DNA from 3 places in the Psychrobacillus sp. FSL K6-2843 genome. Region 2 is predicted to be linked to each of the others. Evidence: a T-box and tRNA genes for the amino acid it is inferred to sense, from the RefSeq annotation. Region 2 holds a T-box; the other regions hold tRNA genes.
The links. The T-box of region 2 lies ahead of ileS (isoleucine--tRNA ligase). A T-box ahead of a tRNA ligase gene usually reads a tRNA of that ligase, here a tRNA-Ile.
Positions count from the first base shown of each region.

Region 1: it has a tRNA-Ile gene. The T-box ahead of ileS (isoleucine--tRNA ligase) is inferred to sense a tRNA for this amino acid. The anticodon was not compared.
Region 3: it has a tRNA-Ile gene. The T-box ahead of ileS (isoleucine--tRNA ligase) is inferred to sense a tRNA for this amino acid. The anticodon was not compared.

Region 1 covers NZ_CP152021.1:97,992-102,350, reverse strand. Annotated here, with positions in the region: rRNA gene MKY94_RS00540 (23S ribosomal RNA) at 1-2,080, opposite strand, end outside; tRNA gene MKY94_RS00535 (tRNA-Ala) at 2,198-2,273, opposite strand; tRNA gene MKY94_RS00530 (tRNA-Ile) at 2,290-2,366, opposite strand; rRNA gene MKY94_RS00525 (16S ribosomal RNA) at 2,474-4,027, opposite strand; tRNA gene MKY94_RS00520 (tRNA-Ala) at 4,163-4,238, opposite strand; tRNA gene MKY94_RS00515 (tRNA-Pro) at 4,254-4,330, opposite strand; tRNA gene MKY94_RS00510 (tRNA-Arg) at 4,337-4,359, opposite strand, start outside.
Region 2 covers NZ_CP152021.1:1,352,540-1,356,898, reverse strand. Annotated here, with positions in the region: gene ileS (isoleucine--tRNA ligase) at 1-2,740, opposite strand, end outside; T-box leader at 2,809-3,027, opposite strand; gene MKY94_RS06615 (DivIVA domain-containing protein) at 3,080-3,589, opposite strand; gene MKY94_RS06610 (RNA-binding protein) at 3,684-4,359, opposite strand, start outside.
Region 3 covers NZ_CP152021.1:3,209,732-3,214,090, forward strand. Annotated here, with positions in the region: rRNA gene MKY94_RS16335 (23S ribosomal RNA) at 1-2,252, opposite strand, end outside; tRNA gene MKY94_RS16340 (tRNA-Ala) at 2,371-2,446, opposite strand; tRNA gene MKY94_RS16345 (tRNA-Ile) at 2,462-2,538, opposite strand; rRNA gene MKY94_RS16350 (16S ribosomal RNA) at 2,646-4,199, opposite strand.

The sequences.
Region 1 (4,359 bases), 1.3 Mb from region 2:
TGTCGCGGGTAACCTGCATCTTCACAGGTACTATAATTTCACCGAGTCTCTCGTTGAGACAGTGCCCAGATCGTTACGCCTTTCGTGCGGGTCGGAACTTACCCGACAAGGAATTTCGCTACCTTAGGACCGTTATAGTTACGGCCGCCGTTTACTGGGGCTTCAATTCGCACCTTCGCTTGCGCTAAGCACTCCTCTTAACCTTCCAGCACCGGGCAGGCGTCAGCCCCTATACTTCACCTTACGGTTTTGCAGAGACCTGTGTTTTTGCTAAACAGTCGCCTGGGCCTATTCACTGCGGCTCTTCTAGGCTATACACCCAAAAGAGCACCCCTTCTCCCGAAGTTACGGGGTCATTTTGCCGAGTTCCTTAACGAGAGTTCTCTCGCTCACCTTAGGATTCTCTCCTCGACTACCTGTGTCGGTTTGCGGTACGGGCACCTCCCACCTCGTTAGAGGCTTTTCTTGGCAGTGTGAAATCAGGAACTTCGGACTAAGTCCTCGCCATCACAGCTCAATGTTACAGAGTGCGGATTTGCCTACACTCACACCTCACTGCTTGGACGTGCATAACCAACAGCACGCTTACCCTATCCTACTGCGTCCCCCCATCACTCAAACGGTGGGGTGGTGGTACAGGAATATCAACCTGTTGTCCATCGTCTACGCCTATCGGCCTCGACTTAGGTCCCGACTAACCCTGAGCGGACGAGCCTTCCTCAGGAAACCTTAGTCATACGGTGGATGGGATTCTCACCCATCTTTCGCTACTCATACCGGCATTCTCACTTCTAAGCGCTCCACCAGTCCTTCCGGTCTGACTTCAACGCCCTTAGAACGCTCTCCTACCACTGATACCAAAGGTATCAATCCACAGCTTCGGTGATTTGTTTAGCCCCGATACATTTTCGGCGCAGCGTCACTCGACCAGTGAGCTATTACGCACTCTTTAAATGATGGCTGCTTCTAAGCCAACATCCTGGTTGTCTAAGCAACGCCACATCCTTTTCCACTTAACAAATACTTTGGGACCTTAGCTGGTGGTCTGGGCTGTTTCCCTCTTGACTACGGATCTTATCACTCGCAGTCTGACTCCCAAACATAAATCATTGGCATTCGGAGTTTGTCTGAATTCGGTAACCCGGGATGGGCCCCTAGTCCAAACAGTGCTCTACCTCCAAGATTCTAACGTTTGAGGCTAGCCCTAAAGCTATTTCGGAGAGAACCAGCTATCTCCAGGTTCGATTGGAATTTCTCCGCTACCCACACCTCATCCCCGCACTTTTCAACGTGCGTGGGTTCGGACCTCCAGTAAGTGTTACCTTACCTTCATCCTGGACATGGGTAGATCACCTGGTTTCGGGTCTACGACCACATACTCATTCGCCCTATTCAGACTCGCTTTCGCTGCGGCTCCGTCTTCTCAACTTAACCTCGCATGTAATCGTAACTCGCCGGTTCATTCTACAAAAGGCACGCCATCACCCGTTAACGGGCTTTGACTATTTGTAGGCACACGGTTTCAGGGTCTATTTCACTCCCCTTCCGGGGTGCTTTTCACCTTTCCCTCACGGTACTGGTTCACTATCGGTCACTAGGTAGTATTTAGCCTTGGGAGATGGTCCTCCCGGATTCCGACGGAATTTCACGTGTTCCGCCGTACTCAGGATACACTCTGGAGGGAATGAATTTTGGACTACGGGGCTTTTACCCTATCCTGCGGACCTTTCCAGGTCGCTTCATCTAACTCATTCTTTTGTAACTCCGTATAGAGTGTCCTACAACCCCAAGAGGCAAGCCTCTTGGTTTGGGCTCTTCCCGTTTCGCTCGCCGCTACTCAGGGAATCGAATTTTCTTTCTCTTCCTCCAGGTACTTAGATGTTTCAGTTCCCTGGGTGTGTCTCAGATGCGCTATGTATTCACGCAAATGTACTGCCCCATTACGGGCAGTGGGTTTCCCCATTCGGAAATCTCCGGATCGAAGCTCACTTACAGCTCCCCGAAGCATATCGGTGTTAGTGCCGTCCTTCGTCGACTCCTAGTGCCAAGGCATCCACCGTGCGCCCTTATTAACTTAACCTAAAAGTTAAAAGTACTACACTTGCGATCACGTAAGTGATCACAATTTGAATATCTTGCGTTTGTTTCTTTTTTTGATGTCGTTTTATCCAGTTTTCAAAGAACAAAATTATTTCGTTGGTGGAGCCTAGCGGGATCGAACCGCTGACCTCCTGCGTGCAAGGCAGGCGCTCTCCCAGCTGAGCTAAGGCCCCGAAATAAAAAAAGGTATGGTGGGCCTAAATGGACTCGAACCATCGACCTCACGCTTATCAGGCGTGCGCTCTAACCAGCTGAGCTATAGGCCCTCTTTGAATTTCCATATCTATTATATGTTAATATACATGAACATTCAAAACTGAACTGCAAAACGTTAAGATACAGATAAAGATCTGTATTCCGAATATATCCTTAGAAAGGAGGTGATCCAGCCGCACCTTCCGATACGGCTACCTTGTTACGACTTCACCCCAATCATCTGTCCCACCTTCGGCGGCTGGCTCCCAAAAGGGTTACCCCACCGACTTCGGGTGTTACAAACTCTCGTGGTGTGACGGGCGGTGTGTACAAGGCCCGGGAACGTATTCACCGTGGCATGCTGATCCACGATTACTAGCGATTCCGGCTTCATGTAGGCGAGTTGCAGCCTACAATCCGAACTGAGAACGGTTTTATGGGATTAGCTCACCCTCGCGGGGTTGCGACCCTCTGTACCGTCCATTGTAGCACGTGTGTAGCCCAGGTCATAAGGGGCATGATGATTTGACGTCATCCCCACCTTCCTCCGGTTTATCACCGGCAGTCACCTTAGAGTGCCCAACTGAATGCTGGCAACTAAGATCAAGGGTTGCGCTCGTTGCGGGACTTAACCCAACATCTCACGACACGAGCTGACGACAACCATGCACCACCTGTCACCGCTGTCCCCGAAGGGAAAAGCCTATCTCTAGGCCGGTCAGCGGGATGTCAAGACCTGGTAAGGTTCTTCGCGTTGCTTCGAATTAAACCACATGCTCCACCGCTTGTGCGGGCCCCCGTCAATTCCTTTGAGTTTCAGTCTTGCGACCGTACTCCCCAGGCGGAGTGCTTAATGCGTTAGCTGCAGCACTAAGGGGCGGAAACCCCCTAACACTTAGCACTCATCGTTTACGGCGTGGACTACCAGGGTATCTAATCCTGTTTGCTCCCCACGCTTTCGCGCCTCAGCGTCAGTTACAGACCAGAAAGCCGCCTTCGCCACTGGTGTTCCTCCAAATCTCTACGCATTTCACCGCTACACTTGGAATTCCGCTTTCCTCTTCTGCACTCAAGTCCCCCAGTTTCCAATGACCCTCCACGGTTGAGCCGTGGGCTTTCACATCAGACTTAAAGGACCGCCTGCGCGCGCTTTACGCCCAATAATTCCGGACAACGCTTGCCACCTACGTATTACCGCGGCTGCTGGCACGTAGTTAGCCGTGGCTTTCTAATGAGGTACCGTCAAGGTACGAGCAGTTACTCTCGTACTTGTTCTTCCCTCACAACAGAGTTTTACGATCCGAAAACCTTCTTCACTCACGCGGCGTTGCTCCATCAGACTTTCGTCCATTGTGGAAGATTCCCTACTGCTGCCTCCCGTAGGAGTCTGGGCCGTGTCTCAGTCCCAGTGTGGCCGATCACCCTCTCAGGTCGGCTACGCATCGTCGCCTTGGTGAGCCGTTACCTCACCAACTAGCTAATGCGCCGCGGGCCCATCCTGTAGTGACAGCCGAGACCGTCTTTTAACATTTCCTCATGTGAGGTAATGGATTATTCGGTATTAGCCCCGGTTTCCCGGAGTTATCCCAATCTACAGGGCAGGTTGCCCACGTGTTACTCACCCGTCCGCCGCTAAATCAGAAGAAGCAAGCTTCTTCATCATTCGCTCGACTTGCATGTATTAGGCACGCCGCCAGCGTTCGTCCTGAGCCAGGATCAAACTCTCCATAATAGAGAACTTAAAAAGCTCATTTTGTTTTGCTGGCATCATCATTAAATGATGTCAAAAATTGTTTTGCGTCAATACAACCGAAGTTGTTTGATGCTATATGTCTTAACGTTTTGCATGTTCAGTTTTCAATGTTCATGGTGGAGCCTAGCGGGATCGAACCGCTGACCTCCTGCGTGCAAGGCAGGCGCTCTCCCAGCTGAGCTAAGGCCCCAATATTATAAATAACTGGTCGGGAAGACAGGATTCGAACCTGCGACCCCTTGGTCCCAAACCAAGTGCTCTACCAAGCTGAGCTACTTCCCGTATATATGGCGCGCCCGGCAGGAGTCGAA
Region 2 (4,359 bases):
CTTCTGCACAGCGAGAGCAAAGTGTCGGGTGAGCTTCACTTTCTCCTACTGTTTCAGCAATAGTCCAGCAACGCTCACATTTTTCTCCGTCTGCTTTTTCAACTACAACGGATGAATTTTCAAGCACTAAACTGTTTGCTGGTGCTTCAGATTGAGAACCACCTAAAACAAACTTAGATACGATAAACAGTTGCGCGAAATCAATTGCGTCTGTGTCGAACAACGCTTTATATTCATCACTAACATACAATGTTACTTTTGCTTCTAATGATTTACCAATTGTTTTCGCATTACGAGCTTCCTCTAATGCTTTTAATACATCATCACGTAATCCCATGATTTTTTCCCATTTTGGAGCAAGTGCTTCAAATGCAGGGTAGTCAAGAGCTTCTGGCATATCTGTTAATTGAACACTTTCTTCCTTCTCATGCTCCAAATAAGCCCAAAGCTCATCTGCTGTATGTGGAAGTATTGGCGTCAATAATTTTAATAAAGCAAGAAGTGTATCATACATTACAGTTTGCATAGCACGACGATCTTTGTCATCTGTTCCGTAAATATACACAACGTCTTTAGCGATATCAAGATAGAATGAGCTCAATTCACCAGAAACAAAGTTATTAACAGTGTGATAAACAGTAGCAAAATCATAACGGTCATAAGCAGCTCTTACCGTTTTGATAACCTCTTGTAATTTCATATACATATATTGGTCTACTTCACGTAAGTTCTCAAATGCAACACGATCACTTGTTGGATTAAAGTCGCTAATATTCCCGTGTAAGAAACGAAGCGTATTACGGATTTTACGATAGACTTCTGTAACTTGTTTGATGATTGCATCAGATACACGAACATCCGCTGTATAATCTACAGATGCAACCCATAAACGTAGAATATCAGCACCTAATTGATTCATTACTTTAGCAGGGACTACAACATTCCCTAATGATTTACTCATTTTTCGGCCATTACCGTCTAAAATGAAGCCGTGGCTTAATAACCCTTTGTATGGAGCATGACCATACATTGCAGTGCTCGTAATTAGAGAAGAGTTAAACCATCCGCGATATTGGTCAGATCCTTCTAGATATAAATCTGCTGGGAATACTAAATCATCACGTTCCTCTAATACACCATGGTAGGAAGAACCAGAGTCAAACCAAACGTCCATAATATCTGTTTCTTTTGTGAAAATTCCATTTGGACTATGTGGATGTTTGAACCCTTCAGGAAGTAACTCTTTTGCTTCTCTTTCAAACCAAATATTTGAACCATACTCACGGAATAGATTTGATACATGAGAGATAGTCTCTTCTGTTAAAATTGGTTCGCCGTCCTCTGCATAAAATACTGGAATTGGCACACCCCATACACGCTGACGAGAGATACACCAATCTCCGCGATCACGAATCATATTATACAGACGAGTTTCTCCCCATGCTGGTGTAAATTCAGTATTACGGATAGACTGCAATAATTCATCTCTGAAAGCCTCAATTGATGCAAACCATTGAGGAGTTGCACGATAGATAACAGGTTTTTTCGTACGCCAGTCATGTGGATATGAGTGAGTAAAGAATGTAAGCTTCTCTAATGCTCCTACTTTCTCTAATTCCTCAGTAATTGCTTTGTTTGCTGTATCATAGAATAGTCCTTCGAAGCCTGGTGCCTCAGCTGTCAGTACCCCACGCTCGTCAACAGGACAAAGCACATCTAGACCGTAAGCTTTTCCTACGTAGAAGTCGTCTTCCCCGTGGCCAGGTGCTGTATGAACACAGCCAGTACCTGATTCTGTTGTAACATGCTCTCCAAGGATTATTAAAGAGTCACGGTCATATAATGGGTGCTTAGCAACTAGACGATCCAATTCTTGACCAAGAATTGTTTGTTCTATAGAGTATTCTTCCCATCCTAGCTCAGCTGCTACAGATTCTGCTAAGTCTTTTGCAATTACATATTTGTTCCCTTTTGTTAGTACTACTGCGTATTCTACTCGTGGATGTAATGAAATTGCCAAGTTTGCAGGAATGGTCCAAGGAGTAGTAGTCCAAATAATGAACTTTGTCCCTTCTTCTAAAACACCCTTGCCATCTGTTACAGCAAAGCTAACATAAATAGAAGGAGATTTTTTGTCTTGGTATTCAATCTCAGCTTCTGCAAGGGCAGATTCACTTGAAGGTGACCAATAAACAGGCTTCAATCCTTTGTAGATGTAACCTTTCTTAGCCATAGCACCAAATACTTCAATTTGTCGCGATTCGAATTCAGGCTTTAATGTTACATAAGGATTATCCCAATCTCCACGAACGCCTAAACGTTTAAACTGTGATCGTTGGTTGTCAATTTGTTGGTATGCATAATCCTCACATAGCTTTCTAAATTCAGCAAGTGATAATTCCTTACGTTTAACACCTTTGTTAGTTAGAGCTTGTTCAATTGGTAGTCCATGTGTATCCCAACCTGGAACATAAGGAGCATGGAAGCCTGTCATCGATTTGTGACGAACAATCATGTCTTTAAGAACTTTGTTTAAAGCATGCCCAATATGAATATCACCATTCGCATACGGTGGGCCATCATGTAGAACAAAGAATGGACGCCCTTCCGTTCTTTCTAAAACTTTTTTATAAATATCCTGTTCTTCCCATTTTGCTTGGATATCTAACTCTTTCACTGGTAGATTTCCACGCATAGGAAAATCTGTTTTTGGCATTAATAGTGTGTCTTTGTACTCCATTTTTCTTCCTCCTTTGTTTTTCGCAGGTGCTGGTATAATTCATGGAAAATAAAAAAACCCCTCATCCCAAAAGGGACGAGAAGTTATGCTCGCGGTACCACCCTACTTGCGATCACTAAAAGTAACCGCCGCTTAGTATGTCGTAACGGGACATAATCCGAAGACACTTAAAAATTCAGTATCCTTGCTCCAAAGTGATCCACTAAAACGTTTCATTGCTTGAGCTCACACCATCCTCAAGTCGCTTTACAAAAATCATTTTTAGACGTCTTTTTCAATGCATATATATATGATATGAAATTATTATAGGAAATGTACGACCATCAGTCAAGAAATCTCTTATTCCTCTGTAGCAGAAATACGATCTACAGCTGTTGTATCTACATCATACTCCATCAAATGATTCCAGTCATCAGTATTAATAAGATCTAGTTGTGCCTCTACAAGCATTTTAAAGCGATTTCGGAAAACTTTAGACTGTTTCTTCAATTCTTCAATTTCTAAGGCTATTTTTCGAGCTTTGGAAAGAGCTTCGTTGACAATACGATCTGCATTTTTCTCTGCTTCTTTTACTATGAGCTTTGCTTCTTTTTGTGAGTTGCGTCTAACTTCCTCAGCAGCCTCTTGCGCAACTACAATGGACTTATGTAAGGTTTCTTCTATAGACGTGAAATGACCAACCTTTTCACTGGAGGACTTTAATTTGAGCTCTAACTCTTTTTTTTCTTTGATAAGTATTTCTAAGTCCTTCATAATCTGATCAAGAAATTCATTTACTTCATCTTCGTTGTAACCTCTAAATCCCTTACTGAACTCCTTGTTATGTATATCAAGTGGTGTTAGTGGCATCCTATCCATCTCCTTTACATACTAATGTTCTTCCCTCTATTATACATTTCAGACTGGTTGAATACATCTAAATTTCAAATTAAGTTTAAGAAAATTATTTTTTTGGCTCTATTCTACCAATTTGAAGTCTTATTTTGTCTTTTTTGGTTCTTCCCTCTATCATCAATAATTTTATGCGACCAAATCCACGAATAGAAATCATATCTAGCTCTTGTAATTCCATAGACGGTTGGTCTTTTTCAGTCCAATTGACCTTTACTTTACCACTTTGAATAAGAGAAGCAGATTTTTGTCTAGATATATTGAAAATAGAAGAAATAACAGTATCTAGCCTTAAAGAACTCACCGTGTGATTTTCTGATACCCATTCCTCGTGTTGTCTGAAATAATTGGAAGAGTCATCTACTACTTCAATATGAACCTTCACTTTCCCAATCCCAACAAAATTCGCCCTCACATAATCTAAAACCTCTGTAGCAACAACAAACTGAATCGAGCCTTCCTCCACTCGAATGTCTCCAAATTTACTCCGGTCAATTCCTAGGGACATCATCGAGCCAAGCACGTCTTTATGCTTTAAGGTAACAAACTTTTGAGGATATTTTACTTCAACTACAGTCATATTATAATCTTCTTCTGTTGGTTCAAAATATGACGGATATAGAAGTACTCTTTTTCTTTCAGCATCTTCTAATGCTCCTGCTGCACTTGACTCAATAGAATCATATTGTCCGCGCACAGAATTTAAAATAAACTGCTGCCTAGGATCT
Region 3 (4,359 bases), 1.9 Mb from region 2:
TCCTACCCGGGTTACGGGTATGGGTTAGAATTTCAATACAACCAGGGTAGTATCCCACCGACGCCTCCTCCGAAGCTGGCGCTCCGGGCTCTAAGGCTCCTACCTATCCTGTACAAGTTGCACCAAAATTCAATATCAAGCTACAGTAAAGCTCCACGGGGTCTTTCCGTCCTGTCGCGGGTAACCTGCATCTTCACAGGTACTATAATTTCACCGAGTCTCTCGTTGAGACAGTGCCCAGATCGTTACGCCTTTCGTGCGGGTCGGAACTTACCCGACAAGGAATTTCGCTACCTTAGGACCGTTATAGTTACGGCCGCCGTTTACTGGGGCTTCAATTCGCACCTTCGCTTGCGCTAAGCACTCCTCTTAACCTTCCAGCACCGGGCAGGCGTCAGCCCCTATACTTCACCTTACGGTTTTGCAGAGACCTGTGTTTTTGCTAAACAGTCGCCTGGGCCTATTCACTGCGGCTCTTCTAGGCTATACACCCAAAAGAGCACCCCTTCTCCCGAAGTTACGGGGTCATTTTGCCGAGTTCCTTAACGAGAGTTCTCTCGCTCACCTTAGGATTCTCTCCTCGACTACCTGTGTCGGTTTGCGGTACGGGCACCTCCCACCTCGTTAGAGGCTTTTCTTGGCAGTGTGAAATCAGGAACTTCGGACTAAGTCCTCGCCATCACAGCTCAATGTTACAGAGTGCGGATTTGCCTACACTCACACCTCACTGCTTGGACGTGCATAACCAACAGCACGCTTACCCTATCCTACTGCGTCCCCCCATCACTCAAACGGTGGGGTGGTGGTACAGGAATATCAACCTGTTGTCCATCGTCTACGCCTATCGGCCTCGACTTAGGTCCCGACTAACCCTGAGCGGACGAGCCTTCCTCAGGAAACCTTAGTCATACGGTGGATGGGATTCTCACCCATCTTTCGCTACTCATACCGGCATTCTCACTTCTAAGCGCTCCACCAGTCCTTCCGGTCTGACTTCAACGCCCTTAGAACGCTCTCCTACCACTGATACCAAAGGTATCAATCCACAGCTTCGGTGATTTGTTTAGCCCCGATACATTTTCGGCGCAGCGTCACTCGACCAGTGAGCTATTACGCACTCTTTAAATGATGGCTGCTTCTAAGCCAACATCCTGGTTGTCTAAGCAACGCCACATCCTTTTCCACTTAACAAATACTTTGGGACCTTAGCTGGTGGTCTGGGCTGTTTCCCTCTTGACTACGGATCTTATCACTCGCAGTCTGACTCCCAAACATAAATCATTGGCATTCGGAGTTTGTCTGAATTCGGTAACCCGGGATGGGCCCCTAGTCCAAACAGTGCTCTACCTCCAAGATTCTAACGTTTGAGGCTAGCCCTAAAGCTATTTCGGAGAGAACCAGCTATCTCCAGGTTCGATTGGAATTTCTCCGCTACCCACACCTCATCCCCGCACTTTTCAACGTGCGTGGGTTCGGACCTCCAGTAAGTGTTACCTTACCTTCATCCTGGACATGGGTAGATCACCTGGTTTCGGGTCTACGACCACATACTCATTCGCCCTATTCAGACTCGCTTTCGCTGCGGCTCCGTCTTCTCAACTTAACCTCGCATGTAATCGTAACTCGCCGGTTCATTCTACAAAAGGCACGCCATCACCCGTTAACGGGCTTTGACTATTTGTAGGCACACGGTTTCAGGGTCTATTTCACTCCCCTTCCGGGGTGCTTTTCACCTTTCCCTCACGGTACTGGTTCACTATCGGTCACTAGGTAGTATTTAGCCTTGGGAGATGGTCCTCCCGGATTCCGACGGAATTTCACGTGTTCCGCCGTACTCAGGATACACTCTGGAGGGAATGAATTTTGGACTACGGGGCTTTTACCCTATCCTGCGGACCTTTCCAGGTCGCTTCATCTAACTCATTCTTTTGTAACTCCGTATAGAGTGTCCTACAACCCCAAGAGGCAAGCCTCTTGGTTTGGGCTCTTCCCGTTTCGCTCGCCGCTACTCAGGGAATCGAATTTTCTTTCTCTTCCTCCAGGTACTTAGATGTTTCAGTTCCCTGGGTGTGTCTCAGATGCGCTATGTATTCACGCAAATGTACTGCCCCATTACGGGCAGTGGGTTTCCCCATTCGGAAATCTCCGGATCGAAGCTCACTTACAGCTCCCCGAAGCATATCGGTGTTAGTGCCGTCCTTCGTCGACTCCTAGTGCCAAGGCATCCACCGTGCGCCCTTATTAACTTAACCTAAAAGTTAAAAGTACTACACTTGCAATCACGTAAGTGATCACAATTTGAATATCTTGCGTTTGTTTCTTTTTTTGATGTCGTTTTATCCAGTTTTCAAAGAACAATTATATTTTTAATGGTGGAGCCTAGCGGGATCGAACCGCTGACCTCCTGCGTGCAAGGCAGGCGCTCTCCCAGCTGAGCTAAGGCCCCGAAATTAAAAAGGTATGGTGGGCCTAAATGGACTCGAACCATCGACCTCACGCTTATCAGGCGTGCGCTCTAACCAGCTGAGCTATAGGCCCTCTTTGAATTTCCATATCTATTAAATGTTAATATACATGAACATTCAAAACTGAACTGCAAAACGTTAAGATACAGATAAAGATCTGTATTCCGAATATATCCTTAGAAAGGAGGTGATCCAGCCGCACCTTCCGATACGGCTACCTTGTTACGACTTCACCCCAATCATCTGTCCCACCTTCGGCGGCTGGCTCCCAAAAGGGTTACCCCACCGACTTCGGGTGTTACAAACTCTCGTGGTGTGACGGGCGGTGTGTACAAGGCCCGGGAACGTATTCACCGTGGCATGCTGATCCACGATTACTAGCGATTCCGGCTTCATGTAGGCGAGTTGCAGCCTACAATCCGAACTGAGAACGGTTTTATGGGATTAGCTCACCCTCGCGGGGTTGCGACCCTCTGTACCGTCCATTGTAGCACGTGTGTAGCCCAGGTCATAAGGGGCATGATGATTTGACGTCATCCCCACCTTCCTCCGGTTTATCACCGGCAGTCACCTTAGAGTGCCCAACTGAATGCTGGCAACTAAGATCAAGGGTTGCGCTCGTTGCGGGACTTAACCCAACATCTCACGACACGAGCTGACGACAACCATGCACCACCTGTCACCGCTGTCCCCGAAGGGAAAAGCCTATCTCTAGGCCGGTCAGCGGGATGTCAAGACCTGGTAAGGTTCTTCGCGTTGCTTCGAATTAAACCACATGCTCCACCGCTTGTGCGGGCCCCCGTCAATTCCTTTGAGTTTCAGTCTTGCGACCGTACTCCCCAGGCGGAGTGCTTAATGCGTTAGCTGCAGCACTAAGGGGCGGAAACCCCCTAACACTTAGCACTCATCGTTTACGGCGTGGACTACCAGGGTATCTAATCCTGTTTGCTCCCCACGCTTTCGCGCCTCAGCGTCAGTTACAGACCAGAAAGCCGCCTTCGCCACTGGTGTTCCTCCAAATCTCTACGCATTTCACCGCTACACTTGGAATTCCGCTTTCCTCTTCTGCACTCAAGTCCCCCAGTTTCCAATGACCCTCCACGGTTGAGCCGTGGGCTTTCACATCAGACTTAAAGGACCGCCTGCGCGCGCTTTACGCCCAATAATTCCGGACAACGCTTGCCACCTACGTATTACCGCGGCTGCTGGCACGTAGTTAGCCGTGGCTTTCTAATGAGGTACCGTCAAGGTACGAGCAGTTACTCTCGTACTTGTTCTTCCCTCACAACAGAGTTTTACGATCCGAAAACCTTCTTCACTCACGCGGCGTTGCTCCATCAGACTTTCGTCCATTGTGGAAGATTCCCTACTGCTGCCTCCCGTAGGAGTCTGGGCCGTGTCTCAGTCCCAGTGTGGCCGATCACCCTCTCAGGTCGGCTACGCATCGTCGCCTTGGTGAGCCGTTACCTCACCAACTAGCTAATGCGCCGCGGGCCCATCCTGTAGTGACAGCCGAGACCGTCTTTTAACATCTCCTCATGTGAGGAAATGGATTATTCGGTATTAGCCCCGGTTTCCCGGAGTTATCCCAATCTACAGGGCAGGTTGCCCACGTGTTACTCACCCGTCCGCCGCTAAATCAGAAGAAGCAAGCTTCTTCATCATTCGCTCGACTTGCATGTATTAGGCACGCCGCCAGCGTTCGTCCTGAGCCAGGATCAAACTCTCCATAATAGCTGGCTGGCGATACACAGCGCATTGCGTTGTCAGCTTCGCTTACTCGGTCAGTCACGTACGTTAGTACGCTCCTTCCCTCGCTCACTTGCTTCCTAGCACTGCACTACGTCTCGTCAGCCAGAAAAAATAGAACTAGTTTAAAAGCTCATTTTGTTTT